DNA from 2 places in the Haemophilus sp. UMB1048 genome. Region 1 is predicted to be linked to the other one. Evidence: riboswitches for the same ligand, from Rfam matches in the RefSeq annotation. Region 1 holds a riboswitch; the other holds the start of a gene.

Region 1 (15,657 bases):
GGTTCAACTACCACAATATCAACATTGCTATGTAATCCACGTGGTAATTGGGAGCCTTTTCTGCCGCGTTCCGCACGGAATTTTTGCAGATCTTCCGGTTTTAATGTGATTTTTCGTTTACCGGAATGGAACTCAAGGCTAGCTTGCTCTGAAATTAAGAACAATTTCACCAATAATTCTGACCGCGCTTTTGCATTCGCTGCTGGAATACTGATGATTTTGTTGCCTTTCCCTTTTGATAATGCCGGTAAATCCCGTACCGGAAAAATCAGCATTCGACCCGCTGAAGTGAGGGACACAAGAAGTGAGGCCGACTCGGAAAGTGTCTCAGGTTTCAAGACTTTCGCATTTTCTGGCAAAGAAATCAAGGCTTTTCCAGCTTTATTACGTGCAATTAAATCTTCAAATTTGCAAATAAAACCATATCCTGCATCTGATGCCATCAATAATTCTTGTTTTTCAGGTTCCATAATAACCTGTTCAATCGTCGCACCTGCCGGTAATGTAAGTTTACCGGTGAGCGGTTCACCTTGTGAACGCGCAGAAGGCAAGCTTAATGGATCTAAAGCGTAGCTACGACCTGTACTATCAATAAAGATTACGGGTTGATTGCTTTTACCACAAGCGTGCGCCAGATATTTATCGCCTGCTTTATAGCTTAATCCTGCCGGATCAATGTCATGACCTTTTGCACAGCGTACCCAGCCCATTTCAGATAAGATGACGGTAACAGGTTCAGCCGGAGTCATTTCACTTTCAGAAATCGCTTTTGCTTCTTCACGTTCAACTAATTGAGACATTCTAGGGCTGGCGTATTTTTTCGCGTCTTCTTGAATTTCTTTTTTGATCAAGGTATTTAAGCGACGTTCCGATCCTAAAATTAACTCTAAATTTGACCGCTCTTCTTCGAGTTTATCTTTTTCAGCTTGTAATTGATGTTCTTCTAATTTGGCTAAATGGCGCAAACGTAAGTTTAAAATGGCTTCTGCCTGTTCATCACTTAAGTTAAAACGAGCCATTAAAACTTGTTTAGGTTCGTCTTCAGTACGAATAATCTCAATCACTTCGTCAATATTGAGGAAGGCAATCATCAAACCATCTAAAATATGTAAACGAGCGAGTACCTTATCTAAACGATGCTGTAAGCGACGTGTTACTGTTGTGCGACGGAATGTCAGCCACTCAGTGAGAACTTGAAGTAAGCCTTTTACGGCTGGTTTATGATCAAGCCCGATCATATTCATATTCACACGATAGCTTTTTTCAAGATCAGTCGTCGCAAATAAATGCGCCATCAAGGCATCTGTGTCAACGCGATTTGAACGTGGTACAAGCACAATACGCACAGGATTTTCGTAATCTGCTTCATCACGAATATCTTCCACCATTGGCAATTTTTTTGCTGTCATTTGCTCAGCAATTTGCGCAATGATTTTTGATGGTGAAGATTGATGAGGAAGTGCACTAATGATGATTTCACCGTCTTCTTTATGCCATGTTGCCCGCATTTTGATAGAACCACGGCCGGTTTCATACATTTTACGAATATCATCTTTAGGAGAAATAATTTCCGCTTCCGTTGGGAAATCAGGGCCTTGAATGATATTAAGTACATCATCTAATCCTGCTTTTGGATTATCTAATAACAGGACAGCTGCATCTGCTACTTCATTAATATTGTGTGGTGGAATATCTGTTGCCATACCAACGGCAATCCCGGTGGTGCCATTCAACAGAATATGAGGCAAACGTGCAGGCAAATATTGTGGTTCTTCTAAGGTGCCATCAAAGTTTGGTTGGAAATCAACAGTGCCTTGCCCTAATTCAGATAATAGAATTTCAGCGATTTTGGATAAGCGAGATTCGGTATAACGCATTGCCGCGAATGATTTAGGATCATCTGGTGCCCCCCAGTTTCCTTGCCCATCTACCAAAGGATAACGGTAAGAAAAGGGCTGAGCCATTAATACCATGGCTTCATAACAGGCAGAGTCACCGTGTGGGTGGAATTTACCTAACACATCACCGACGGTACGCGCGGACTTTTTAAATTTTGCCGCGGCATTTAAACCCAGTTCAGACATCGCATAGACAATACGACGTTGAACAGGCTTTAAGCCATCGCCAATAAAAGGCAATGCACGATCCATAATGACGTACATTGAATAATTAAGGTAAGCCTTTTCTGTAAAGGTGCGAAGAGGCATCTGCTCGATGCCTTCGTAGTTAATATTGCTCATATTTTTCTATCTATTTTCTTGTTGCACCAGAATTTGTATCTGAATGTTCGTGAGGAGAATGTCCCATATCTATTCCTTTATGACTGTCTATTTCATAAGGAACAGGTTGCGGTTTTTGTGGATTGGCTTCTTTAAAGGCTTCGTCTTTTAATTTGCCGGAATAAATATTTGGATTTTTTTCGCCTTCAACCACAATATGTCCCATTGTGCCTTTGTTTACAGCGCGGAAAATGGAATGATCCATAAAGACATAAGTACCCGGTACATCAATTCGAGTTTCTACCATGGTGGCACTGCCAGATGGAATCAAGGTCGTTTGAACATTGTGATTAACAAGTGTGCCGCCTTCTACATACACATTGTCAAATACCGCACCGATTAAGTGGAAAGAAGAGCATAAATTCGGCCCCGCATTTCCTACAAATAGGCGAATTGTTTCGCCAGTTTTTGCTTTTAAGGCATTTTCATCCATAGTTGCGCCGACTTTGCCGTTGAAGAGGACATATTCTGGGCGCTCATCAATAGCTTTTTTCATACTAAACGGCTGCAAGCCAGGATCGCCAAATTCACCTTTTGTATAGAATTCACTTTGCATAATGTAAAATTCACGATCCACTTTTGGTAAGCCTTCTTTTGGCTCAACTAAAACTAAACCATACATCCCTTTAGCAAGGTGAATATCAACAGGCTGACTGCCACAATGGTATAAATAAATGCCAGAGCGTAATGCCCTAAATTGGAAGGTTGATGTGTGTGTTGGTGGCGTTTCACTCGCGATAGCACCGCCCATTGGCACAGCGGCAGCATGGAAATCGATACTGTGCGGCATCATTGAACTCGCTGAGTTGGAAAGTTGCACTTCCACCATATCGCCTTCACGTACACGAATGAATGGCGCAGGCACGCTACCGTTTAATGTCCAGAATTTAAATTGCACACCATCCATTAAATCCATAATTTGCTCAAGTGCGGTCAGTTTTACCACGACTTTTGCAGGGTGATTACGTTCAATCGGTTTTGGCACATTGGGCGCAAGCGTCAGTTCAGCTTCAATTTCTGGTAAATTTTCAACCGCAGTGGTTGCCGTATTAGAGGGCTTTTCCTCTGCTTTAGCAGAAGGAACAAGGCTTAAACCTGCACCCAATGTAATTGTTGCTAGGCCTAGTGCACTATTCTTAAAAAAATCTCGACGTTGTTCGTTCATGATTAACCTCAAATAATTAAACAGCTAAATCCACTTGATCTCCATTGGTTTGCAACCAATTTTTGCGATCTTCCGCTCGTTTTTTGGCGAGTAACATATCCATTAATTCTAATGTTTCAGCCCCTTGATCTTTACCTAGCTCATAGGTTAATTGAACTAAACGGCGTGTATTCGGATCCATGGTGGTTTCACGTAATTGTGACGGATCCATTTCACCCAAACCTTTGAAGCGTTGTACGTTTAAGGTGCCTTTTTTACCTTTTAAACGTTCTAAAATGGCTTCTTTTTCGCTTTCATCGAGGGCATAAAACACTTCTTTGCCTAAGTCGATACGATAGAGTGGTGGCATTGCCACATAAACATGCCCATCTTGAACCAATTTCGGGAAGTGACGTAAAAAGAGTGCACAGAGTAGGGTAGCAATATGCAAACCATCAGAGTCCGCATCGGCTAAAATACAGACTTTACCGTAACGGAGTTGGGATAAGTCTTCATTATCAGGATCGATACCAAGCGCCACAGCAATATCATGAATTTCCGTTGAGGCAAGCACTTGATCACTGGCGACTTCCCAAGTGTTTAAGATTTTTCCACGTAACGGCAAAATAGCTTGATATTCACGATCACGCGCCTGTTTGGCTGAGCCGCCCGCAGAGTCTCCTTCTACTAAGAATAATTCGGTTTTTTCTAAATTTTGTGATGCACAATCGGCTAATTTCCCAGGTAGAGCAGGACCACTCACTAATTTTTTACGTACGACTTTTTTAGCGGCATTTAAACGACGTTGTGCAGAACTGATCGCCATTTCAGCTAAGCGATCCGCATCTTGTACATTTTGATTCAACCATAAACTGAAGGCATCTTTTAAAACCCCCGCAACAAAGACCGCACTTTGACGAGAAGATAAGCGTTCTTTCGTTTGGCCGGCAAATTGAGCATCTTGCATTTTCAGTGAAAGAATATAAGCACAGCGATCCCAAATGTCATCTGCTGTTAATTTCACCCCTCGTGGTAATTTATTGCGGAATTCGCAATATTCGGTCATGGCATTGAGCAAGCCTTGGCGAAGACCATTTACGTGTGTTCCGCCTTGGACTGTTGGAATCAAGTTTACATAGCTTTCAGCAATAAGCTCGCCACCTTCAGGTAACCATAATAATGCCCAGCTTACCGCTTCTGTGGAGCCTTTAAATTCACCGACAAATGGTTTTTCAGGCAAGGTTTCAAAACCATTTACCGCTTCAGTTAAGTAATCGGATAAACCATCTTGATAGCACCACACATCTTCAGTGTTATTCACTTTATCGACAAATTTAATTTCTAAGCCAGAACAAAGTACGGCTTTCGCACGTAATAAGTGGCGTAAACGGCTGACAGAAAAATTCTTGCTATCAAAATATTTTGGATTAGGTTTGAAGTGAACGGTGGTGCCGGTTGTACGTCTGCCACAAGTCCCGATGACTTCTAATTCTTCTACTTTTGCGCCATTTTCAAAGGCAATTTTATACACTTCACCGTTACGTTTAACTTGAATATCAACGCGTTCAGAAAGTGCATTGACGACAGAAATCCCCACCCCGTGTAAACCACCAGCAAATTCATAGTTTTTATTTGAGAATTTACCGCCAGCGTGAAGTTTCGTTAAGATTACTTCGACACCAGAAACGCCTTCCGTTGGATGGATATCCACTGGCATCCCGCGGCCGTTATCAATGACTTCAAGCGATTGATCGGCGTGTAAAATCACTTCAACTTTGGTGGCAAAACCCGCAAGAGCTTCATCCACACTGTTATCGATAACTTCTTGTGCTAGGTGATTTGGACGGGTAGTGTCCGTGTACATACCGGGGCGAATTTGCACCGGTTCGAGATCTTTTAGAACCGTAATTTCTTGAGCAGAATAATTTGTAGTCATTTTTAAAATTAGTTACTTATTTATAAAAAAATTAGCGTGATTTTATCAAAAAATGACGCGTTTATAAAATCAAAGATGAGAAAAGATAAGGATACTATATCAAGTAAAAGTGCGGTCAAAATTTGACGTGAATTTTGACCGCACTTGGGGTTCATTTGAATCTATTTAATCTGTTATGGAGTGAGTTATCGAGATACTAAGCTTTTGCTTTTGTTGCTAAATATTCCTGCAAGCCTTTATTTCTCAATTTACAACTTGGGCATTCCCCACAGCCACCTTCAACACCTTCATAGCAAGTGTGGGTATGCTGACGAACATAATCTAACGCACCTAATTCATCAGCTAATGCCCAAGTTTGTGCTTTGGTGAGATACATTAACGGTGTTTTTAAATTGAACGGATAATCCATGGCTAAATTAAGGGTGACATTCATGGATTTGATAAACACATCACGGCAATCGGGATAGCCGCTGAAATCTGTTTCACATACACCCGTAATGATGTCATTAATACCTTGTCCTTTTGCGTAAATCGCCGCATACAATAAGAAGAGCGCATTTCGTCCATCCACAAAGGTATTAGGTAATTCACCGTCTTTTTGCTCAATATCTGCATTGGCATCCATTAAGGCATTATGGGTAATAGATTTGATGACGGACGTATCAATCAACGTTTGTTTTACGCCGAGATCTTTGGCGATCCAACGGGCTTTTTCTAATTCAATAGCATGGCGCTGGCCGTATTGAAAGGTGACGGTTTCGACATTTTCCATGCCATATTCGGCAATAGCTTGAATTAAACAGGTTGTGGAATCTTGTCCACCAGAGAAGATCACAAGGGCTTTGCGATTGTGATTAGGATTTGAAATATTCATAGGATACCTAGTTTTTTTATGTAGGAGGTTTGCGAACTACAAGTTAAAAATGAAGCGGTATTGTAGAAGTCAAAGATAAATTTTGCAAGAAAAGGACTAATTTAAGCAGGAAAAAGCGGAGAAAATTGTGATACAATTTTGGCAACTTAGTTTTAAAAAGGTAAACACAATGAAAAAATTAATTCTTATTGTTATCGGTGCATTAGTAATTTCAGCTTGCGCAAATAAAGACGTTTATTTTAATGGTTCGGAAGGATCTCATTCAGGCATGAAATTTGATAAAGACACTCGTCATTGGGGCGTTAATCAATAATTGTTTTGATAAAAGAAAAGCCATACAGTTGTATGGCTTTTTTATTTAAATCACTTCTTCTTGGCAATGTGGGCAAGTCATTAAATGCTCTTCATTATTATGCACAATATAATGGCCCATTTTTTTTGCTTTGGTATCAAGATATTTCGTATTGTAACGGTTTTCACCTACATTTAATGGTACGCGTTCTACGATATTAATTCCCGCTTTTTTCATGGTTTCTACTTTTTGCGGGTTGTTTGTCATCAAGCGAACTTGCTTCACACCTAATAATTCAAACATATCGGCACACACATTAAAGTTACGTTCATCAGCTTTAAAGCCTAATGCAAGGTTGGCTTCAATGGTGTCCATGCCTTGATCTTGTAATGAATAAGCACGAATTTTATTAATTAGACCAATACCTCGTCCTTCTTCACGATGATAGATCAACACACCTCGACCCGCTTCGCTAATTTGACGTAATGCGGCTGCAAGCTGGAAACCGCAATCACATTTTAAACTGTGTAATGCATCACCAGTCAAGCATTCCGAATGAATACGGGCGAGCACAGGCTCATCTTGGTTTGAAATATCACCCATTACTAATGCGACATGTTCTTTTTTTGTATCGGGAAATTCAAATCCGACCATTTTAAATATGCCATATTCAGTAGGCAAATTGGCTTGAGCAACCAGTTGGATTTTTGACATAACGTATCCTTTTTCAACTTTATTCTGCTAAAATGTGCACTTTATTTTTATTATCAAGAGGCAACAATGTTTAAAAGGCTGTCATTATATACGTTATTCCTTTGTCTTGTACCATTTTTTGTTTGGGGGTTTGCTTATCATTGGCATGGAAACAACCAATTAATGGAATGGGATTATTGGCTTTATCTTTTAACCGAAACGGGTAGCGTACCTTATGCTTTAATTACCTGTGGTGTGTTTGCTTTACTTTTTCGTTTTCTTTTTGAAAATCGTAAACAGTGGATTATGGGCGTGATTGTAATGGGCCTGTCGGTATTATCCACACAAGTGATTAAAACAGGTTTAAAAACAGTTTTTGCCGAGCCACGTCCTTTCACCGTCTATTTAGCAGAAAAAACAGAAAGCACTACGGATGCTTTTTATCATCAAGATCGTTCAGAGCGTGCAAAATTAGTTGATAAATTTTATTCTACACAAGCCGATACACCAGCCTGGTTAAAAGCGCATTATGAAGATGAAACAGGTTATTCTTTCCCATCAGGACATTCTATTTTTGCAGCCACTTGGCTAATGTTAGCCGTTGGATTTAGCCAATTATTAGGTAATCGTTCTTTTAAAGCGGAATTACTGATTGGTGCCATGACCATTTGGGGAGTATTAATGTTGATTAGCCGTGTACGCCTTGGAATGCATTATCCAATCGATTTATTTGTGGCGATAATTTCAGCATGGATTGTTCATTTAATTATTTTTGGTTTCTTACAGAAGAAAGGCTTGTTTAACAATAAATAGCATCAAAGACTGGTTTTAGCGATAAAGCCGGTCTTTTTTATTGCTTATAGAAAATATGATTTTTGTCATGGATTTTCATTTTGATTTCAAGGAAAATACAACCTATAAATTTCAATAATTTTGACCGCTCTTTTAAGGAGACAATATGTATTACGGTATTGATATTGGTGGCACAAAGATTGAATTGGCTGCTTTTAATGAAAAATTAGAAAAACTTTATACCGAGCGCGTGCCAACGCCACAGACAGATTATCAAGATTGGTTACAGGCGATTAAAACTTTAGTCGAACGTGCGGATGCCCACTTTGGTGAAAAAGGCACGGTAGGACTTGGGTTGCCAGGATTTGTTAATTTGACAACTGGGCTTGCTGAAGTGACGAATATTCGTGTCGCAGATAATAAACCTATTTTAACCGATCTTGAGAAAATACTCGGGCGTGAAGTGCGAGCTGAAAATGATGCAAATTGCTTTGCGCTTTCTGAAGCTTGGGACGAAGAGAATACCCAATATCCTTCTGTATTAGGGCTGATTTTAGGCACTGGTTTTGGTGGTGGCTTTGTGATTAATGGAAAAATTCACTCAGGACAAGTGGGAATGGCAGGAGAGTTAGGTCATCTTCAATTAAATTATCATGCCTTAAAATTATTGGGTTGGGATAAAGCCCCTATTTATCAATGTGGTTGTGGTAATCATGCCTGTTTAGATACTTATATTTCAGGTCGCGGTTTTGAAATGTTGTACCGTGATTTAAAAGGGGAAGAATTATCAGCCAAAGACATTATCGATCGTTTTTATGCGAAAGAGGAAAGTGCGGTTGATTTTGTTCGCATTTTTGTGGAGTTAGCGGCTATTTCTATCGGTAATATTATCACTGCGTTTGATCCACATATGATTGTGCTAGGTGGGGGGTTATCGAATTTTGATTATCTCTATGAAGCGTTACCAAAAGCATTGCCACCTCATTTAATGCGTAGTGCGAAAGTGCCACCAATCAAAAAAGCAAAACATGGTGATTCTGGTGGAGTGCGTGGTGCTGCAGCGTTATTTTTAAAACGTGAATAGATTTAATCTAAAAAAATAGTAAAAAATTGAATAAAATTTATGTTATAGGATAAAAGTCCAGTTTTTTTCTAAGAAAACTGGATTTTTTATTTTGTCTATTTACAATCAGAACATAGATTTTTTAAACGAGGTTTTTTATGCTGACAGAATTTGGGAACTGGATTGAGCAAGGTTTAACATGGGTTGTTGAACATTTAGATGAGCCATTATGGAATATCACCATTGTTATTTTATTAGGTGTAGGTCTATTTTTTACCATTACTACAGGCTTAGTACAGCTACGTCTTTTCCCTACAAGTATACGCGAAATGTGGTTCGGACGTGCTGCAGAAGGTAATTCTTTAACCCCATTCCAAGCTTTTGCAACAGGGTTAGCCAGCCGAGTTGGTGTCGGTAATATCAGTGGTGTGGCAACAGCTATTGCGCTAGGTGGTGAAGGTGCTGTATTTTGGATGTGGGTAACGGCATTTATTGGCATGTCGAGTGCTTTTGCGGAATCTACTTTAGCACAGGTATTCAAAATTCAAGATAAAGATGGCTCTTTCCGTGGTGGCCCCGCTTACTATATTACACAAGGTTTAAAATCACGTTGCTTAGCAGTAGCGTTTGCAGTATCACTTATTTTTACCTTTGGTTTTGCATTTAATTCAGTACAAGCAAACTCAATCGTAGAAGCAACTAAAAACGCTTGGGATTGGCAAGGTGAGTATGTTGGCCTTGTTTTAGTGGTATTAACTGCCGCCATTATTTTTGGTGGCGTGAAACGTATTGCGACCATTTCTAGTAGCGTAGTACCGATGATGGCACTCTTTTATCTAATTATGGCGGTAATTATCCTAGGTATGCATATTGATATGATTCCAACGGTAATTGCCAATATTTACAAAAGTGCCTTTACTTTCCAATCTGCTGCTGGTGGCATGTTTGGTGCTCTTGTGTCTAAAGCTATGATGATGGGGATCAAACGGGGATTATTCTCTAATGAAGCGGGGATGGGGTCAGCCCCAAATGCGGCCGCTGCAGCACATGTCAAACATCCAGTAAGCCAAGGTTTAGTGCAAATGCTTGGTGTATTTGTAGATACCATGATTGTCTGTACTTGTACGGCAGTGATTATCCTGCTTTCAGATAATTACGGCAGTGAAACGCTGAAAAGTATTTCCTTAACACAAAATGCATTGCGTTATCATGTAGGTGAATTTGGCGTACACTTCTTAGCTTTCATCTTATTACTTTTCGCTTATTCATCTATCATTGGTAACTATGCTTATGCGGAAAGTAACATCCGCTTTATTAAAAATAAACCTTGGTTTGTATGGTTGTTCCGCTTATCGGTATTGTTCTTTGTTTATTTCGGTTCAGTAAAATCAGGCAATGTCGTGTGGAATTTTGCGGATACGGTAATGGCTGTGATGGCAATTATTAACTTAGTCGCGATTGTTTTACTTTCCCCGATTGTGTGGAAACTAATGAAAGATTATCAGCGTCAATTAAAAGAAGGGAAAGAACCAGAATTCAAAATCGAGCTTTATCCTGAAATTAAAAAGCGTGTTTTAGAGCATCGAATTTGGAAATAAGCATTTAATGAAATATGAAAAGGCGGGAGATTCCCGCCTTCATTGTTTTAAATTGACTTGAGAATTAACCGCACCTTATCGTTCATTTCGATAAGTCAGGAAGTAATAAGAAAGGACTGAAATCATCACGCAAGCCGTCATTGTATAGAGCATTGGCGCAGCGGTTTCCATTTTAAAGCTTGCCACAAGGGATCCCATTACAGCGCCGACACCAAAACGTACACTTCCCATTAATGAATTTGCGGTACCCGCCATAGTTGGGAATTTTTCTAGAATAGAGGCGGTAGCATTGGATGAGATTAATGGGTTTTGACCTACAAAAAAGGCCACACCAATTGCCATTGACCAAAAACCAAAATCAAAAAGTGCGGTTAAAAATAGCCAAATTCCTGAAATAAATTGTACGGCAATACCAATTCGTAACATGGTTTCAGCACCTAGCTTCAATACAAATTTCCCATTTAGATAAGAAGCAGCGGTCATAATCGCGATATTGATCATAAAGAAATAGCCGAATTGATCGACTGGAATGCCATAAATACCGATATAGACAATCGATCCCGCAGTGACGAAAGCAAATAAGCCACCAAAACCAAAAGAAGCCGCCGCCATATAACCTAGCACTTCTTTTTGTTTAGAAAGTGTCATAAAGTTACGGGCAATGATATTCAGGCGCAGGGGAATACGGTTTTCTTTTTTATGGGTCTCGGGAATAATGAAAAAGACAAGCAATGCAGCAAGAAATCCCATGATGCCAATCACATAAAAAATCATATGCCAGTGGAAATATTTCACAATATACCCACCAATTATGGGCGCAACAAGCGGCGCGATCATAAAGACAAGCGTGATGGTGGACATGATTCGAGAGAGCTGATCTTTGCTAAATAAATCTCGTAATAAAGCCCCTGAAAGCACAACAGGCGCCGCCCCAAAGAAACCTTGAACGAAACGCAGTGCAGTGAAACTGCCAATAGAATGAATACCTGTTAAAACAATGGCTGTGATAGCACCAATAATGACCCCTAATAAAATAATCGGTTTACGACCAAAACTATCACCAAAGGGCCCCCAGAATAATTGCCCTGCGGCCATACCATAAGCGAAGAATGTTAGCGTATGCTGTACTTGCTCGGAGTTGATATTTAAGTCTTCAGCGATATTTAAAAAGGACGGAATATACATATCCACGCCCAAAGGCGGTAGCATCGAGAGGATGCCGAGCGTGGCGATAAAAATAAAGGTAGGTTTAATATTTTGGCTCATATTATTTCACTAAATTGTCGATTTCTTCCTGAGTAAGTGGACGAAATTCGCCTTCTTCTAAGCTTTCATCTAATTCAACGTTACTAATTCTCCAACGATGGAGTGCCATGACTTTATTACCCAGCGCAGCAAACATCCGTTTCACTTGGTGATAGCGGCCTTCTGAGATAGTCAGATTCACGTTGTAATCATCTAATACTTCAAGTTTTGCTGGCTTAGTTGGTTCTTTTTCACCACGTAACAAAATGCCTTCTTCACAAGCTGAAGCATAATGGTTCTCAACTGGGTCAGCTAAAGTGACTAAATAGGTTTTTTCGCATTGATGCTTTGGTGAGGTAATTCGATGTGACCATTGCCCATCATCCGTTAATAGCACGAGGCCAGTGGTATCCACATCTAATCGCCCAGCACTGTGTAACTTGCCTGAAAGAGGCGGTTCAAAGAATTGATAAATAGTTGGATAGTCACCATCATCATGAGAGCAAACGTAGCCCTGAGGTTTATGCAACATAAAATATTGGCCTTCTTCTACCCAAGGCAACAATTCATCTTCAAAATAAATTTCATCTTCTTGACTTACCTTAGTGGCACCGTTTTTCACAATTTCACCGTTAATTTTGACCGCACTTTGGCGAATGACCTTGGTGGCTTGTGAACGGGTTAAACCAGTATTCTCGGCAATAAATTTATCTAATCGCATCGTAAACTCTTATTTTTGATTGAACCAGCTAACGTAATCAAATTGGTCGTAATATTTTTCACCATTCCAACCAGAAAAAGTAAATAAATCGCCCACTTCTCCTTCATTTTCAAAGCCTTTAATGTAGTAAGCGGATTTTAATTCAGGATATGGCTTGTGAGTAAAGACCACTTTGTTTGGATAAGGCAAGTTATCGAAAGCTTGCAAGTCTTCATATTTTGCACCTTTTCCACCATCTTTATCTGTCATCATAATAAACAAGTTATCGAAGTCTAAACGCTGAGAGCGAGATTCCCACTTTTCTCGAGCCTCTTGTTCGGAGTGGTAGTGCATAAAGTGTACTTTAAGATCACCTAATAGACTAACGGGATACGGTTTTTCTGTTTGTATAAATTGAAGAGGTTGTGCTTGATAGAATTCGATATTCTGTAGATAGCGAACAAAATCGCTCGGATCTAAATAGAGATTAACAAATGGGGAGTTAAAAGGCTGATTTAGATCGTGCAAAATAAACGCGCCGACACAGTTGGCAGAAATCACCGACATGCCTTGATTGGTTAAACGTTTTTGATAGGTTTGATTAATCGCTTTCCGTTGTAATTTATTGATGGCGCTTCTAAATTTAGAAAACAAACTCATTGTTTATATCCTGTATATTTTTTGCGATATAGTAACGTTTTTGCTTCTGAATGTGAAGAAAAGACAAAAGTGCAGTCGATTTTACTCATATTTTTGTAATAATTTTGTAAAATTTTTGCGATATGTCACAAAATTCTGTTTAAAAGAGAGTATAATGGCGCAAATTTTATTTAGCCTAAGTGAAAATGGAGTATTTTTATATGAGCGAACAATTGCGCCAAGCTGCATTAGATTTTCATGAGTTCCCAATTCCGGGAAAAATTGCGGTCACCCCAACCAAATCGTTAGAAACCCAACATGATTTAGCCCTTGCTTATTCCCCAGGTGTCGCAGAGCCTTGTTTAGAAATTGAAAAAGATCCTTCAGCCGCAAGTCGTTATACTGCGCGTGCTAATTTAGTAGCCGTTATTTCAAATGGTACAGCCGTGTTAGGTCTAGGAAATATTGGTGCGCTTGCCTCAAAACCCGTTATGGAAGGGAAAGGTGTATTGTTCAAAAAATTTGCAGGCATCAACGTATTCGATATTGAAATCAACGAACACGATCCAGATAAATTAATCGATATTATTGCTTCATTAGAACCAACGTTTGGTGGCATTAACCTTGAAGATATCAAAGCACCGGAATGTTTCCACATTGAAAAAGTGTTGCGTGAACGTATGGGAATTCCAGTATTCCATGATGACCAACACGGTACAGCCATTATCGTCGGTGCGGCAGCATTAAACGGTTTAGAAATTATTGGTAAAAATATCGCAGATGTACGTTTAGTGGTAAATGGAGCCGGTGCTTCAGCCATTGCGTGTACTAATTTACTTCGTGCATTAGGCTTCAAAAAAGAAAACATCACCATGTGTGACTCTAAAGGCGTGATTTTCAAAGGCCGTGGCGATAACATGGATGAAACCAAACAATTCTACGCGATTGAAGATAATGGCTGGCGTACATTAGCCGATGCGGTTAACGGTGCAGATGTCTTCTTAGGTTGTTCTAAAGCAGGTGCGTTAAAACCTGAAATGGTGAAAACTATGGCGGAGAATCCATTAATCCTTGCATTGGCAAACCCAACACCTGAAATTACACCTGATGAAGCGAAAGCAGTGCGTCCAGATGCGATTGTTTGTACTGGTCGCTCAGACTTTCCAAACCAAGTAAATAACGTACTTTGTTTCCCATTCTTATTCCGTGGTGCATTAGACGTAGGTGCAACTGAGATTAATGAAGAAATGAAGTTAGCGGCTTCTCGTGCAATTGCAGGTTTGGCGAAAGAACAGGTGCCGTTAGAAATTATTGCAAGTTATGGTGCGTTATCATTTGGTCCAGATTATGTGATTCCAACACCGTTTGATCCTCGTTTATTGTTTACTGTCTCTTCTGCAGTAGCGAAAAAAGCGATGGAAACAGGCGTTGCAACGCGGCCAATTACAGATTGGGCAGCTTATGAAAAACAATTAAAAGCGTTAGTTGCAGCGTAATTTTACTTTCTCAAAGTGCGGTCAAAAATGATGATGTTTTTAACCGCACTTTGTGTTTTTTTATCTGTCTATGAAAGAAATGGCACATTAGCGTGCTTTAAATTAATCAAAGGGTAGCGATTCCCTTAGGACTTATGAGTGTCAAAATGAAACAAACACGTTCTCCTTTATATCCGATTTTCCTCTTCGTCATCATTAATCTGATTATTTTCACCTTGTCTCGTCTTGGGCTTGCGATTTGGCAGGTAGACCGTGTTTCTGCGGTAGAGGGATGGGGACAATTATTTTTGCAAGGCTTGCGTATGGATATCGTGGCCTTGTGCTATTTATTTGGTGTGCCAGCATTATTTACAGTGCTATTTCATCATAGCCGAATTTGGAAAATGATTTTACGTATTTGGCTTACTCTCGGTAGTGTGTTCATTCTATTTATGGAACTGGCTACACCAGCATTTATCGAAACCTATGACTTCCGTCCAAACCGTCTGTTTATCGAATATTTAATTTATCCGAAAGAAGTCTTTTCAATGTTGATGGAAGGGCATTTAACTGCAGTCATTTTTAGCCTTATTTTCACCGTTACGGCTTTCTTCTGTTATTGGAAACTCTCTGCTTATGCGGTGAAAAACTTGCGCCCAATGAGCTGGAAATTACGCCCTGTTGTAGCATTGCTTGTGATTGCCGTTGCTTTTTTAGGTGCGCGTTCGAGTTTCCAACACCGTGGTGTTAACCCTGCAATGGTCGCTTTTTCTTCCGATGGTTTAGTGAATTCTCTAGTGTTGAACTCTGGCTATTCTGTCCTTTATGCGGCACAGCAATTTAAAGATGAAGGTTCATCTTCCGAGGTGTACGGCAAAATGGATACTGATGAAATGTTGCGTGTTGTCAAAGCCAGCCGTGGCCGTC
Region 2 (15,657 bases), on a different contig from region 1:
GATGACATCTCCTGCATTTTCAGATACAATATGAACCCCTAATACTTTTAGTGTTTCTGCATCTGCTACTAGTTTAAATACACCGGTTGTTTCACGGTTTACAATTGCTCTTGGAACAGCATCTAAAGGTAATACAGATGTCTTCACATCATACCCTTTCTCTTTTGCTTGTTCTTCTGTTAAACCAACCGTTGCAACCGTCGGATTCGTAAACGTAACAGCAGGAACTACCGATAAATCTATTTTTTTGTTTAATCCACCAATAGCATTATCAGTAATAATTCCACCTTCATAGGCTGCTACATATACAAATTGTGGTCCTAAAGTCACATCTCCTGCTGCATAAATCTTTTCATTACTTGTTTGACCAAAATCATTGATCAGGATTTCATTATTTTTTCCAGTTTCAACACCTGCTGCACTTAAATTTAAAGAATCCGTATTTGGTTTTCTTCCAGTGGCAACAAGTAACTGATCTGATTCAATGACTTCTCTACTGCCATTTACTGTTACGTAAACCCTTTTTATCTCTCCACTTTGTTCAACACGCTCAAAAGTTGCCCCTTTGACAAGGTTTATACCCTGTTCAATTAACGCTTTTTCAACTGACTCTGAAATCTCAGGATCATACTCCTTTAAAAGTCGCTCACTTCTTTGCATAAGCGTTATTTCTGAACCTAAATGATGAAATAGTTGTCCAAGCTCCATTCCAATGTATCCTGAACCAATTACAGTTAATCGTTTTGGTATTTTCTTTAACTCAAGAAGTGTTGTACTAGTTAAATAGTCCATTTTTTCAAGTCCTGAAATTTGGGGCAACGAAGGCGATGCACCTGTTGCAATTAAAAAGCGTTTTGCAGATAACTTTGCCCCATTGACCTCAACCGTACTAGCATCAACGAATTTTGCTTCACCTTTAATTAAATCAAAATTATATTCATCAATTAAATCCATATATTTTTGATTCCGAAGTTCGCTCACCAATTTATCCTTTTGCGTGATTAAACTAGCTAAATCCACTTCTCCAGCGGATGTTTGTAAACCTATAAACGGATTGTCTTTTGATAAATGATTGATTTCCCCTGCCCTAAGAAGAGTTTTTGACGGAACACAGCCAATATTCACACAGGTTCCCCCAACCGTTCCACGCTCAATCATTCCAACTTTTGCACCGTATTCTATAGCTTTAATTGCCGAAGAAAAGGCAGCAGCACCAGAACCAATAATAAGAAGGTCATAATTGTCTTCATTAATTAACGCCACGTTTTCTAGTGATGATACTTCTTCAATTTCTCCGGCTTGGTAATTTGCTTCATCAATCGCCTTTATTGCACTTTCAACCTCAATATCATCGGGCAGTTCAAATACTGCTTCACCACGACGATAACTAGACTCAATATTTTTAGCACCTATCTTTTCAAGTGCTGATTCTACGTGTTTTTCACAACCCGTACAGGTCATTCCTGAAATGTTTACCTTAAATTTATTCATAAAAAAGCTCCTTTCGTTAATTAATCTCTCATGTTAATGTTTCTATTATTGGACACGAATGTAATTGCTTTTCAGCTGGACATCGTTGTTTTAAGTCGTCTAACATAGTTTCAATTCGTTTTAAATCCTCTATTTGTTTTTGCACTTCCTTTTGTTTTTTAGAAACAAATTCGAACATATCTTGACAACGAACTTCATCTTTATCTACAACACCAAGTAATTTATAAATCTCGCTTAAAGAGAAACCAAGTTCCTGTATTCGTTTAATAAACCCAATACGCTTAACGTCATCATATGAATATATCCGATAACCAGCTTCCGTTCGGTGAGGTTCTTGTAATAAATTTTTTCGCTCGTAATATCTGATCGTTTCTTTATTAACTCCACATTTATCTGCAAACTCACTAATGCGATAAATCATCTTATTTCACCCCCTGAATATTATAAACCATGTACCATAGTACACGGTCAAGTAAATTGGACTATTTTATTTTTTTTCCAAAGTATCACTCGTATGTGATTGATACTTTTATATAATACTATTGATTATCCTAACATCCCACCAGAAAATCCAATTTAAACACCAGTTGTTTTTAAACTATTAAGTATTCGTTAAGCCCTTTTTCTAGCTCAATTGCATGACGTTGTCCGTATTGAAAGGTCACTACTTCGACATTTTCTTTGCCGAATTCTGCGATGACCTGAAATAGGCAAGTTGTGGAGTCTTGGCCGCCTGAAAAAATCACAAGGGCTTTTTATTTTGTTGCATAAACATCCTTAGTTTTGTTTTCTCGTCAAATATTGACTAACCGTGGGAAAGTTTCGAACCACGGAAAATGAAGAGAAAATAAGCGGTCAAATTTCTTGGGGCAGATCATCATGATAACGGGGATTTTTTTGGACGTTTTATTGTTGCACTTGTTCCAAGCTATGTTTGATTGCGTCAGGAATTGAGCCACCGTGGTTTTTATTGGGAATGGAAATAAACGCCACGGAATTTCCTTGTTTGGTTAATATTTCCGCCAGTTGATGCGCATTGATTGTTCGCATTTGTTTCCGTTGATTAATACGCTGTAATTGCTCTTCAGTGATATTCGGATCCTGTTCAGGATGTTCTTCATAAGAGCCTAATGTAATCAGAATATGTGATGGTTTTTGGCTAATCCATGGCTCATTTTGAGGCAAAAATGAACCATTCCCCCACCAAAGAGAAGGGCTTGCCAATGTGTAATGTTGAAATAAATCCGGTTGATGGAAGAGCACGTATAATCCAAACAACCCACCAAAAGAATGGCCAAAGAAATATTGTTTTTCCTTATTGATATCGAAATGCTGTTCAATATAAGGCTTTACATCTTGTTGAATAAAACGTAGAAAATCAGCGGCTTTCCCTCCTTTGGCAAATTCAGCGCCTTCTACTGGAAAAGTGTAATCTCTCATTCGTTCCTCAATGACGTAAGCTTTATCAGATACATAACCGATACCAACAATAAGGGGGAGTGGTTTATGAGGATTGACAGCATTCACTGCTATTGGAAATTGAGCGTTACCATCTAGCGTATAAAGTGCGGTCAGTTTTTTCGACGTTTTCGGTGGAATAGCAATAAACAAACGATAATGCTTGCCTTCAAAAGTAAAATCTTTTTGTTGAATTTGATACATTTTTTTCATGCTTTCTTGAATAGGAGGAATCTTAAAGTTGGGTTCTGCTTGCGCGCTTTGCGTACACATCAGCAGGAAAAATAAAAAGGGTAAACGCAGAAATGAGAACATGGTTATCCGGTCTTAATTTGAGAATGGTTATCACTATATAGGAAAAGTAAAGGTGAAATCAACCGCACTTTATCTTGGCTCCCAAAAACACCCTAAAAATAGGTAGAAATTTCCAATGAATGTTCAAAAATGAGATCTAGTTAACATTTTTTTTTTGACAATTCCCATACAATGAGCATAGGAAAAAATTTTTAAACTTTTTAATCAAGAGGTGAACTATGACTGATGTTAAAAACGTAATTAAAGAACTTGAAGCCGTTGGTATTCGTGATGTTAAAGAAGTGGTTTATAACCCAAGTTATGAACAACTTTTTGAAGAAGAAACAAAACCAGGCTTAGAAGGCTTTGAAAAAGGTACACTTACCACAACTGGCGCGGTGGCTGTTGATACAGGGATCTTTACCGGTCGTTCACCGAAAGATAAATATATCGTTTTAGATGATACCACAAAAGATACAGTGTGGTGGACGTCTGATGTAGCGAAAAACGATAATAAACCAATGACTCAAGAAACGTGGTCAAGCTTGAAAGGTCTTGTGACTAAACAACTTTCTGGTAAACGTTTATTTGTGGTGGATGGTTTCTGTGGTGCAAGTGAAAAAGACCGTATCGCAGTGCGTATTGTGACGGAAGTGGCATGGCAAGCACACTTTGTGAAAAATATGTTCATTCGTCCGACAGAAGAACAATTAAAAACTTTTAAACCAGATTTCGTGGTGATGAATGGTTCTAAATGTACTAACCCGAACTGGAAAGAACAAGGTTTGAACTCTGAAAACTTCGTTGCATTTAACTTAACTGAGCGTATTCAATTAATCGGTGGTACTTGGTACGGCGGTGAAATGAAGAAAGGTATGTTCTCAATGATGAACTACTTCCTACCACTTAAAGGTGTAGGTGCAATGCACTGTTCTGCTAACGTAGGTAAAGACGGTGATGTAGCAATCTTCTTCGGTTTATCAGGTACAGGTAAAACCACCCTTTCCACCGATCCAAAACGTGAATTAATCGGTGACGATGAGCACGGTTGGGATGATGTAGGTATCTTCAACTTCGAAGGTGGTTGCTACGCGAAAACTATCCATCTTTCTGAAGAAAATGAGCCAGATATCTACCGTGCAATCCGCCGTGATGCATTATTAGAAAACGTCGTGGTTCGTGCAGATGGTTCAGTTGATTTCGATGATGGTTCTAAAACAGAAAATACTCGTGTGTCTTACCCAATTTATCACATTGATAATATTGTTAAACCAGTATCTCGTGCAGGTCACGCAACGAAAGTAATTTTCTTAACTGCGGATGCATTCGGTGTGTTACCTCCAGTGTCTAAATTGACACCAGAGCAAACCAAATACTACTTCTTATCTGGTTTCACTGCTAAATTAGCTGGTACAGAGCGTGGTATTACTGAGCCAACTCCAACTTTCTCAGCATGTTTCGGTGCAGCGTTCTTAACTCTCCACCCAACACAATATGCTCAAGTATTAGTTAAACGTATGCAAGCTGCTGGTGCAGAAGCGTATTTAGTTAATACTGGTTGGAACGGTACGGGTAAACGTATCTCAATTAAAGATACTCGTGGTATTATCGATGCAATCTTAGATGGTTCTATAGAAAAAGCTGAAATGGGTGAGTTACCAATCTTTAACTTAGCGATTCCAAAAGCATTACCTGGTGTAGATCCTGCGATCTTAGACCCTCGTGATACTTATGCTGATAAAGCACAATGGGAAGCGAAAGCGAAAGACCTTGCAGGACGTTTCGTGAAAAACTTCGAAAAATATGCGACTAATGCAGAAGGTAAAGCACTTATTGCAGCGGGTCCAAAAGCTTAATTAGAGAATATCATATCTAATTAAACATCTCTAAAAATAACCGCACTTTGGTTTTTAAATCAAAGTGCGGTTTTCTTTTAAACATTCAGTGCATTTTTTGCCGCAGTGTAGTTTTAGTTTTTGGTTTCAGTGGGGGCTAATGCGCCACCAAGCCATCCATTTGGATTATCAGGGAATTGCTTTTGCAATTGGGAATAGAATGCAACGGCACGGTCGTATTGTTTTTCATTTCGAGCGGCTTTGCCTAAATTTTCCAGTTCATTTTGAGAAAATTGCGCGGGTGCGCAGCTTTCGCAAAGTGAAAGTGCTTTAGCGGATTGATTCGTCCTCAGATAGAGTGTAATTAAATCATCGCGCACTTTAATATCGTGTGTCCTCTTAAATAAGGCCTCAAGTTTTGGAATAGCTTGATTTAATTGAGCCTCTCCTTGACGAGAGAAAATGATGATATTTTCTCGTTCGGTATCAATAGAGGAATTTTGGGCATAGGCAACCTGTACTACTGAGGTACTGACACCTACTAATAGCACAGCCTTAAAGATATGGGATAGAGACTTCATATTAACTTCTACTATGTTTAATTATAATTATTTATTGTGGACTCCATATTTATGACAATGTAAAGAAAGTGTAAGTTTCGTAAAGTGGTCTGACCTCAAGTTGGGCGATAAAAAATATTAGTTATGTATAACAGCGGATGTTTTAGGTAAAAAAATAGGCGTTTTAGTAAAATAAAACGCCTATTTGATATTTAGAGAAGTGATTGAAAGTTATTTCAAAATAAACATCGGTGTGTTACTGATAGGATCACGATGAATGATGACATCCAAATCAAACACATCCTTAAGTAACTCTTCGGTCATCACTTCATCAGGTGTGCCTTGTGCCATTAAGGCACCTTTTTTCATGACGATTAAGTAATCGCAATAGCGGCAGGCTTGGTTGAGATCATGCAACACCGTAATCACGGTTTTACCGTTTTGTTGCATTTGTCGCATCATGCCCATGAGTTCTGCTTGGCGGTTTAAATCCAGATAAGTGGTAGGCTCATCGAGTAGCACTAATTCGGCATCTTGCGCAAGAGTCATGGCTAAAAATACCCGTTGTTGCTGGCCACCGGATAAATCGGAAACTAACTGCTCGGCGAGTTCGGTAGTTTGTGTTTGTGCCATCGCCCAATTAACCAATTCTTCATCTTTTTGGCTGAGTTTGCCCCAGAGATTTAAGTAAGGCGAACGCCCGTAGGCGATCAATTCCCGCACTTTAATCCCTTCGGGTACCAGGTGTTGCTGCGGGAGAAAAGCCAATTCTTGGGCATATTCTTTAGGGCTTTTTTGCCAAATATCCTGACCTTTATGGGTGATTGAACCTTGCTTTGGCTTAAGCAAGCGAGCTACCGCTTTTAATGTGGTGGATTTACCGCAACCATTTGGGCCGATTAATGCAATCACTTTATTTCTCGGGAATTTTAGCGACAGATTTTTAACCACGAGTTTATCTTGATAACCTAAAGATAAATTATTGATTTCAATGCTCATTATTTAGTTCTCATCAATAAGTAGAAGAAATATGGCGCACCGATAATCGCGGTCAGAATACCCGCTGGTAGTTCAGTTGGTGGGTCAATCACCCGCGCCAAAATATCCGAAAGTTGTAATAAGAGGGCGCCAATAATCAAGGCTGCCGGTAATAGGGTGCGATGTCTGCCACCGACTAAACGACGGGCAAGATGCGGAGCAACCAAGCCTAAAAAGGCAATCGGACCACCAATTGCCACAGCTGTAGTGGAAAGAGCTACCGCTAACACTAAAACGCTAATTTGCACTTTATTTACGGTTACGCCCAGGGTGGAGGCTTTGTTTTCACCTAAACCAAGGGTATCGAGATCGCGACAGAAAATAAATGGTAAGGGCAGCAATACCACTAACCATGGCAATACCACATTCAAATAAGACCAGCTGCGCCCCCACAGGCTTCCTGTGAGCCATAACATAGCCGTGTTGATCTCGACCGGATTGGTAAGCATCAGATAATGACTAATGGCTGCCCATAATGCGGAAAGTGCGACCCCAATGATTGCCATTTTGATAGGGCGGAAGTTAAAACCGCACACGATCCATAAAATGACAAAAGAGAGCACGCCGCCTAAAAAGGCAAAAATTGGCATCCAGTAAAATGCTAAGTTTGGCAAGAACATCAATACCGAAACAGCAACCAACCCAGCCGCGTTGTTAATCCCTAAAATGTCGGGAGAGGCAAGTGGATTGCGCACCACGCTTTGCACTAACACACCAGAAATTGCTAAGGCTCCGCCTAATAAAATCGCTAACACTGCACGGGGGAGACGATATTCCATCAAGGTAAAATAGTTTTTATCATCAGGCTGAAAGGCCGCCCAAATTTCCTCAAAAGAAAGCGTATAAGTGCCAAGGCGAATACTCAATCCAAAGAGTAGTACCATCATACTGAGCGTGATGACATAAAAGCCGATAGCGCGAAAAGATACATGAGAGGTTCGCATTAGTGTCTTCCTCTGGCAAATAATACAAAGACTGGGGCACCGATTAAGGCAAGCACCGCACCAGCAGGCACTTCGCTAGGGAAGTTCACCGCACGGGCAATGGTATCTGCAGCGAGCATTAAAATTGCACCGAGTAACATCGCCATAGGGAGCGATTTTCGCAAGTCATAACCAATCCAATAGCGGGCAAGATGGGGCACGAGTAAGCCAATAAAGGCAACTGGGCCAGCAACACTCACGCTTGAGCCCACAATCAATAACGCCATGATGTTAGCGTACCAACGTAAACGAAAGAGATTGATGCCTAGGGAACGAGCGGATTCATCGCTTAAATTGAGTAAATTCAAACGGCTGGCAAAAAATAGGCAGAAAAGTGCGGTCAAAATAAAGAACGGAAATAACGTCAATAATTCATTCCAACGGGCATGTGCAATGCCGCCAGCTAGCCAACTCATAATACCGAAGGCATGATCTTCCGCGATAATGAGCACCAATTTCGTGAGCGCTGCACAAAGTAGTGATACGGCAATCCCCGCTAAAATCACTCGGCTACGATCTCCACTGTTGTCTTTCCAACCATTGCTGATCAGCATTACCACAAACCAACTCAGACCGCCGCCGATACTAGCCACTAAAGCAATGCTATAACCAGAAAGAATCAGGGGGCTAAACGCACTGGTGGTCACCATGGCAAGACTGGCTCCCGAGTTCACGCTGAGTAGTGTAGGCGAGGCTAGTGGATTACGCGTAATGGTTTGTAACAACGCCCCCGCCACCGCAAGATTGGCACCTAAAATCATGCCAACTAATGCGCGCGGTAAGCGTAAATCGGTTACCGTAATTTTGGCAATTTCATCGCCATCGGGGAGGAGCGCTTGTAAAGCTGCAAGCGGTCGAATTTCGATGGGATAATACAAAAACAGGCTTCCCCATAATAGAAAAGCCAGAATGATAAGGGAAACTCCCCAACGGAAAGTGGACTTCATCATTATTTTTGTTTCACGAAACCTTCAATTTGTTTTGCCATAATTTTGCTCGCTTCTAAGCCACGACCGCGAGCCCACATGTCAGCGTCAACGCTGTAAACATGATTCGCTTTTACGGCAGGAATGGCTTTCCAAAGTGGCTCGGCTTCCCATTTGCGCGCAATACTTTCATCACGATAATGGGCGATGAACAAGTATTCCGGTTTTTCCATTACTAATTGTTCAAGGTTGATTTCCACGAAAGCCTGATCGCTATTGAGTTTGGTTGGGGCAAAACCTAATGTCGTTAAGAAACTACCCACATAGCCATTGTCATTTTGGATATTAAATTTATCTTCTCGGGAAGTACTAAATGAGGCTTTTTTGCCTTGTACACCTAGATTTTTTGCAATGTTGGCAATGTAATCATTATGTTCATTGATCTTCGCTTTCATTTCGGCGCTTTTACCCACTAAATCACCAATTTTCTGCGCAGTTTCAAGATTTTCTTGGTAGCTTTCATGACGGGAATCAAACATCACTGTTGGCGCAATTTTTTTCAATTCTTCAAATACTGCAGTATGGCGAGATGGATCAGCAATAATTAAATCGGGTTTGAGGGAAGCAATCACTTCAAGACTCGGTTGAGAACGCGTACCAACGGATTGCCATGCAGCAATTTTTTCGCGTACTTGCGGCAGAATACGATCGACTTTGTTGTCGTCAGCCACACCCACTGGGCTAACACCGACTTGGGCTAAAGCATCCACAAAAGAATATTCCAATGCCACAACACGGCTTGGGGTTTTATCAAGGGTAAATTCACCTTTCGCATCTTTAACCGTCACGGCGCTAGCGAATGCGGATACCATTAATAATGCAGAAGCTAAAGTGGTTTTGAATAATTTTTTCATAATGTGTCCTCAATAATAAAAACCATTTGGATTATACACTCAAACAATGTTATTGGGAATAGTTATATTTTATCTATTTGGTCGGATTTCTCTATTTTGCCCGCATTCTAGCAAGCAAGTTGACAGCGATAATGATGACTAATGAACCAATCCAGAAATTCAGACTAGGTACGTTATCCCAGAAGAGCCAGTCACAGATGCTGGAGAAAATCACGCCAGTAAAAGCAAAAGGCGTAATAACATTTGCAGGCGCGTATTTAAAGGCGCGAGTCAATAACAATTGGAAAATAAGACCGAATCCGCCCACTAAAAGTAGCAGAGTAAATCCATGTAATGTTGGCATTTTCCACTGCGTGATGAAAAAGAGTGGCAATAAAATCGAGCCTAATAAGTGAAAGTAAAACACGATATTTTTAGGTGAGTTGTGTTTATTGAGCTCTTGTAAGCTGATAAATGCCATGGCTGCTAGCACAGCAGCACCTAACGCATAGCCTACATGGATAGGGTTGATATTCATTGATCCGTTGGTCAGCATAATGATGGATATACCGATAAAACCCATAAAACTACAAGCTAATACTTTTAATGGTGTTCTGACTTTAAAGAAAAACAGCAATAAAGGCACAAAAAGTGCGGACGTATTCATCAATAAAGTCGCAATGGAAATTGGTAAATATTTAATCGCGTAAAAGGTTAACAACATACTAGCAATGCCGGCGAGATTACGCAAAACGAGAAACTTCCATTGCGACATATCAACTTTGAAATCGCCATCTTTAATTAAAAAAGGCAGGAGAAACACAAAACCAATAAAAAAACGGGAAAATAAAATTTCACTGGACGGTAATTCATCAGAGGCGTATTTTACAAATACGCCCATTAAGGCAATGCTGATGTAAGCTAACACCATACAAACAACAGCCTTTTGATAATTATTGCGGAGATGTATGTTTGGCATAAGGGTTCCTTGCATAAAGTGCGGTAAAAAATTGCCTTATTTTGTAAGAAAATGGGCTTGTCTTCGTCTAATGAAATGTAATCTGAAGATATTTTCTATAATAAGGAAAGAAAATGAAATATACAAAAACATTTCTCATATTAACCGCACTTTTTGGCGGTTTACAAAGTAGTTTAACGTATGCTGATGATCCAACTTCATCAAAGGAGCAAAAAATGACAATGGAAAGTAAACAAGAACAACGCATTATTTATCTTGCAGGTGGTTGTTTTTGGGGACTAGAAGCTTATATGGAACGTATTCAAGGCGTGACAGATGCGGTTTCGGGCTATGCCAATGGAAAAGGTGATACCACGAATTATCAATTATTGCATGCGACAGATCATGCTGAAACCGTGAAAGTGACTTACGATCCAAACAAAATTTCGTTAGATAAATTATTGCAATATTATTTCCGTGTTATCGACCCAACCAGTATTAACAAGCAAGGCAATGATCGTGGCAGACAGTATCGCACGGGTATTTATTATCAAAATGAACAAGATAAAGCGGTTATTGAGGCAGCATTGAAAACCTTACAAAGCAAATATCAAGAACCGATTCAAATTGAAGTAGAACCGCTGAAAAATTATGTGGAGGCGGAAGAGTATCATCAGGATTATCTCAAGAAAAATCCGAATGGTTATTGTCATATTGACATCAAAAAAGCCGATGAGCCATTAATTGATGATAAAAAATACCCAAAACCAAGTGATACAGAATTAAAGCAAAAATTGACCGCACTTCAATATGACGTGACACAAGGCAAACATACCGAACGTTCTTTTAGTAACGAATATTGGGATAATTTCGCGCCTGGTATTTATGTGGATATCACCACGGGAGAACCGTTATTTTCTTCCAAAGATAAGTTTGAATCCGGTTGTGGTTGGCCAAGTTTTACCAAACCGATTGCCGCTGAAGTGGCGGAGTATCAAAAAGATAATAGCTTTAATATGACTCGTATTGAGGTGTTAAGTCGCAGTGGTCATGCCCATTTAGGCCATGTGTTTGATGATGGTCCGCGTGATAAAGGCGGCTTGCGTTACTGCATCAACAGCGCATCGATTAAGTTTATTCCATTAGATGAAATGGAAAAACAAGGCTATGGCGATTTGATTCCCTTTGTGAAATAAGAGGAAAAAATGAAAAAAATATTGACCGCACTTTTATTATTTTTGAGTCCATTGAGTTTTGCACAAGAGAAGGTGTCTTTGGCGGATATCTCCTTGAAAACGTTGGATAATCAAACCGTCACCTTATCACAATATCAAGGTAAACCGCTTTATATCAAAATGTGGGCATCCTGGTGTCCAATTTGCTTGGCGGGTTTAGCAGAAATTGATGATCTCAGTGCTGAAAAGAATCTTAATTTTAATGTAATTACGATTGCCTCACCCGGACAAAAGAACGAACAAAATAGCCAAAAATTTATCAATTGGTATAAAGGCTTGGACTATAAAAATATCACGGTATTATTGGATGAAAATGGGGAAATTATTAAACGTGCTAATGTGTTAGGCTATCCATTTAATTTGCTATTGGATAAGGATTTAAATCTTATCAAAGCGCAGCCAGGTCATTTGAATTCAGATCAAATTAAACAATTTGTGAAGGAATAAAAAAGTGCGGTCATTTTTGACCGCACTTTTTATATTGGCTTGATTATGCAAATGCCTGTAATTCAGGGTTGATTGGGGTTTCAGCGATGTTGTTCACATAGTTACATAATGTGGCGAGGCTAACACCTAAAATCACATCAATAGCATTTTCTTGAGTATAACCCGCATCAAAGAACGCTTTAAGCTGCGCTTCAGTTAATTTTGCTTTTTGCAAAATAACGGCAAGGGTGAAACGTGCTAAAGTATCCAGTTTTTTATCACTTTCAATACGAGCAGTTGCACGAATTTGGTTTACAAGCTCTTCTTCAAGTTTTAACACTTTTAAAGCGATCTTCGTGTGGCCTGCTACACAGAAACCACAACCGTTAACTACAGCCGCAGTAATTTGCACCACTTCGCGTTCTGTTGCCGTTAAGCTGTTACGACCATTAATGCCGCCCACTGTGCGATAAGTTTCAAGTGCAGTAGGGGCGTTTGCGAGAACACCAATTAAATTTGGAATAAACCCATTGGCATTTTGTACGGCTTTTAAGGCTTCTTGTGCTGCTTCAGGGGCTGATTCAATGGTGTGAATTTTAAATTGAGACATAAACTACTCCTAAGGGATAAATCATAAATTTCTGCTTGATAATACCTTTCTAACTTAAGTAAGAAAAAGAAGAAAAGCTTATTTCATATAGCCAAAAGTTATGATTATTCTTGGGTAAACCAATCTTCTGTTTTTGTATTTACGTCAAATACTTGTCCTAACAATGGCGTAAGTGTATTCACGCCCAGTGTTCTTGCCATTGGTACGCTTTTAAGTACAGGCTCATTCCACGTATGCAAGGCAAGGGGATAAGCGCCCCAGTGAATGGGCATAAATCTTGTTGGTTGTAGTTTTGCCGCGAGTTGTGCGGTTTGCTCAGGGAAAAGATGGTTATTGGGCCATCTTTCGTCATATTGTCCGTTCTCGATAAACGCAATATCAATTTTACCGACACGGCTGGCAATTTCATCAAAATGTTTACCTTGGGCGGAGTCACCATGGAAGTAAAAACGTTCTTCATTTTGACCGCGCTTATGCTCTATTAAAAAACCAGACCATAATGCTTTGTTATGATCAAACAAGCCACGGCTAGAATCATGTCTTGCAGGTAATGCAGTATATTTTACGCCATTGCGTTCAGTGCTTTGCCACCAGTCTAACTCCGTAATTCTAGCTGTATCTATTCCCCATTTTTGTAAAATTACGCCCATTCCTAAAGAAACCACAAAATGACTTTGTGTTTTCATTAATTTCTCGATGCTTTCTTGTTCTAGGTGATCGTAATGACTATGTGAAAGCAGCACGACATCTATAGGTGGTAATTCTTCAATTTCTGCCACAGGTGGTTGAAAACGGTGCATCATTATTGGTACAGGGGACGCACTATTTCCAAAAAGCGGATCGGTAATGATGGTTTGATTGCCAATACGCATAAGTAGCGTCGAATGTCCAAACCACATAAATCGACTCTGTTCAGCTGGCGTTAATAACTCGGTCCAATTTGGTTTGACTGTTGGCAATGGTTTTTTCGGGTGAAAATCTTTTTCATGAAATGTCATTTCCCAAAGTGCACTTGCAACATTTATTGGTGCGCGTTGAGGTTCTGCATTATAGAAAGTTTGTGTATCAGGATCATAATGATCACTCTTCGGATATACCGGATAAGTTGGCAGATAAAACCAATAGGTGACAAATGAGGCAATTCCCGCAAGAGTAATGAGTTTCTTTGTATGTCTCATATTTATAAGGATACTTTCCAAATATAAATTTGGCAGCATTATACCTTTAAATGTGTTTTTACTACAGTAAGTAATCTTTCTAACTCTTTTTTGCCTTTTTCGGAAAGGACTTTGTTGTCGCGCAACATTTGGGTGGCGCGTGCTTCAATAAAGCGGAGGTAATCGCTGTTTTGGGTTTCTTGGAATTGCTTCTCGGCTAACTGCATTTCGGTGAAGTCTTTATTGGTTTGAGCAATCAGCATTTTTTGCCCGATTAACACAATCAGTGCAGCAATTAAGGCGATGACAGCACCATAGCCATTAGTGGGGTAATAAAGAATGCCCGCGAGAACAAAAAGTGCGGTCACTAAATTGGATGAATTTTTGATATAGCCTTCAGCCGGTGGTGGCTTGATGAGATCTTTCAGGTTCATAGGATTTATATGTCATGCTAAAAATTTGCCTTCCCTCAAGCGAAAGAGGGAAGGCAATATCATAATATATTACGCTAACACACCAAAATGATAGCCTAAAATACCCACGCCGAATAAGGCGAAGATGATGTACATGGCATTGACTTTTTTACGTAATAAATACATACATAAGAAAGTTAAACCTAACGCTGCAAGACCAGGGAGGAGATCGTTTAACACGCTTTGTACGGTGGTCACCACTTCTTCGCCCATTTGGTTTTTATAGCGAGAAAGTTCTAATGGAATATTAATACTCGTCCATTTCGATACCAGTGAGCCCATGACAAAGAGACCGAGGATAGACGCCCCCTGCGTCAATTTTTGTAAGCGGCCGCCGCCCATATCGTTAACGATGGTGGTACCTTTTTCATAGCCATATTTAAAGCCATACCAACGGGTTAAACCGCGGCAAAGGTTGATACCGATGAAGAAAAGTAATGGCCCTAAAAGGCTACCGGTAAGGGCTAAGCCCGCGCCAAGTGCCGCTAATACAGGACGTAATGTCCCCCAGAAAATTGGGTCACCCACACCGGCTAATGGTCCCATTAAACCGACTTTCACCCCGCTGATTGCTGAGTCATCAATATCGTTACCATTCGCACGTTCTTGTTCCATTGCGGCGGTTACACCGATGATAGATGAGGCCACCCAAGGTTGGGTATTAAAGAATTCTAAGTGGCGTTTTAATGCGGCCGCTTGATCTTCTTTTTTGCTGTAAAGACGTTTAATGGCTGGGATCATCGATACACAGAACCCCATTGCTTGCATACGTTCAAAGTTGAAGGAACCTAGCAAGAAAGTTGAACGCCAGTAAGTGCTACGAATATCGCCTTTTGTTAATGATTTTTTAGTTTGTTCAGTCATAATTTCTTCCTTATAGTCCTTCAAGTTCATCGTCAGCTAATTCACGTTTTGCAACTGCTTGTGGCGCAGTAGATTGATGGAAACGTGGGTTTAATTGAATGTAAATCATCGCTAAGCATGTGCCTAAAATACCGAGACCTACAAGGTTGTAATTGGTGAAAGAGGCGATTACGAAGCCTAGGAAGAAGAATGGCATTAATGCGCCTGCACGCATCATATTGATGACCATTGCATAACCGACGACTACGATAAAGCCACCTGCGATCTGTAAACCGCGAGTGACTACTTCTGGAATGGCGTTCAATGCTTCAGTCACCGTATCTGTACCTGCTACTAATGCAACGAAGAAGGTTGGAATTGCCACACGTAACGCTTGTAACGCAAGACCGCTGAAGTGACAGAATTCAATGCCGCGGAAGTTGGCTTTTGCGGCAAAATCATCGGCTTTGTGTTGAA

What was found. A riboswitch is a leader RNA that binds a small molecule or an ion and turns the genes downstream of it on or off. The one in region 1 is predicted to bind preQ1.
Region 2: it holds a riboswitch for preQ1, as region 1 does, so the genes downstream of both, QP437_RS08935 (7-cyano-7-deazaguanine synthase) here and queC (7-cyano-7-deazaguanine synthase QueC) in region 1, are expected to answer to the same signal.

What each region holds. Positions count from the first base shown of each region.
Region 1 covers NZ_JASOPB010000002.1:169,586-185,242, forward strand. The annotation lists gene parC (DNA topoisomerase IV subunit A) at 1-2,240, opposite strand, end outside; gene nirK (copper-containing nitrite reductase) at 2,251-3,444, opposite strand; gene parE (DNA topoisomerase IV subunit B) at 3,461-5,359, opposite strand; gene queC (7-cyano-7-deazaguanine synthase QueC) at 5,556-6,233, opposite strand; PreQ1 riboswitch class I at 6,235-6,279, opposite strand; gene QP437_RS02590 (hypothetical protein) at 6,403-6,546, shown strand; gene ribA (GTP cyclohydrolase II) at 6,592-7,239, opposite strand; gene QP437_RS02600 (phosphatase PAP2 family protein) at 7,306-8,031, shown strand; gene nagK (N-acetylglucosamine kinase) at 8,177-9,094, shown strand; gene QP437_RS02610 (sodium:alanine symporter family protein) at 9,232-10,671, shown strand; gene QP437_RS02615 (Bcr/CflA family multidrug efflux MFS transporter) at 10,747-11,937, opposite strand; gene rsuA (16S rRNA pseudouridine(516) synthase RsuA) at 11,939-12,637, opposite strand; gene QP437_RS02625 (DUF1919 domain-containing protein) at 12,647-13,276, opposite strand; gene QP437_RS02630 (malic enzyme-like NAD(P)-binding protein) at 13,477-14,751, shown strand; gene QP437_RS02635 (LTA synthase family protein) at 14,898-15,657, shown strand, end outside.
Region 2 covers NZ_JASOPB010000009.1:33,445-49,101, reverse strand. The annotation lists gene merA (mercury(II) reductase) at 1-1,491, opposite strand, end outside; gene merR (Hg(II)-responsive transcriptional regulator) at 1,520-1,912, opposite strand; partial or broken gene QP437_RS08935 (7-cyano-7-deazaguanine synthase) at 2,112-2,237, opposite strand; PreQ1 riboswitch class I at 2,263-2,328, opposite strand; gene QP437_RS08930 (alpha/beta hydrolase) at 2,398-3,222, opposite strand; gene pckA (phosphoenolpyruvate carboxykinase (ATP)) at 3,483-5,099, shown strand; partial or broken gene QP437_RS08920 (poly-beta-1,6 N-acetyl-D-glucosamine export porin PgaA) at 5,219-5,659, opposite strand; gene fecE (Fe(3+) dicitrate ABC transporter ATP-binding protein FecE) at 5,870-6,637, opposite strand; gene fecD (Fe(3+) dicitrate ABC transporter permease subunit FecD) at 6,637-7,620, opposite strand; gene fecC (iron-dicitrate ABC transporter permease FecC) at 7,620-8,609, opposite strand; gene QP437_RS08900 (Fe(3+) dicitrate ABC transporter substrate-binding protein) at 8,609-9,499, opposite strand; gene QP437_RS08895 (DMT family transporter) at 9,591-10,457, opposite strand; gene msrAB (bifunctional peptide-methionine (S)-S-oxide reductase MsrA/peptide-methionine (R)-S-oxide reductase MsrB) at 10,571-11,632, shown strand; gene QP437_RS08885 (redoxin family protein) at 11,642-12,118, shown strand; gene QP437_RS08880 (carboxymuconolactone decarboxylase family protein) at 12,162-12,707, opposite strand; gene QP437_RS08875 (MBL fold metallo-hydrolase) at 12,812-13,885, opposite strand; gene QP437_RS08870 (hypothetical protein) at 13,924-14,298, opposite strand; gene manZ (PTS mannose transporter subunit IID) at 14,368-15,201, opposite strand; gene QP437_RS08860 (PTS mannose/fructose/sorbose transporter subunit IIC) at 15,212-15,657, opposite strand, start outside.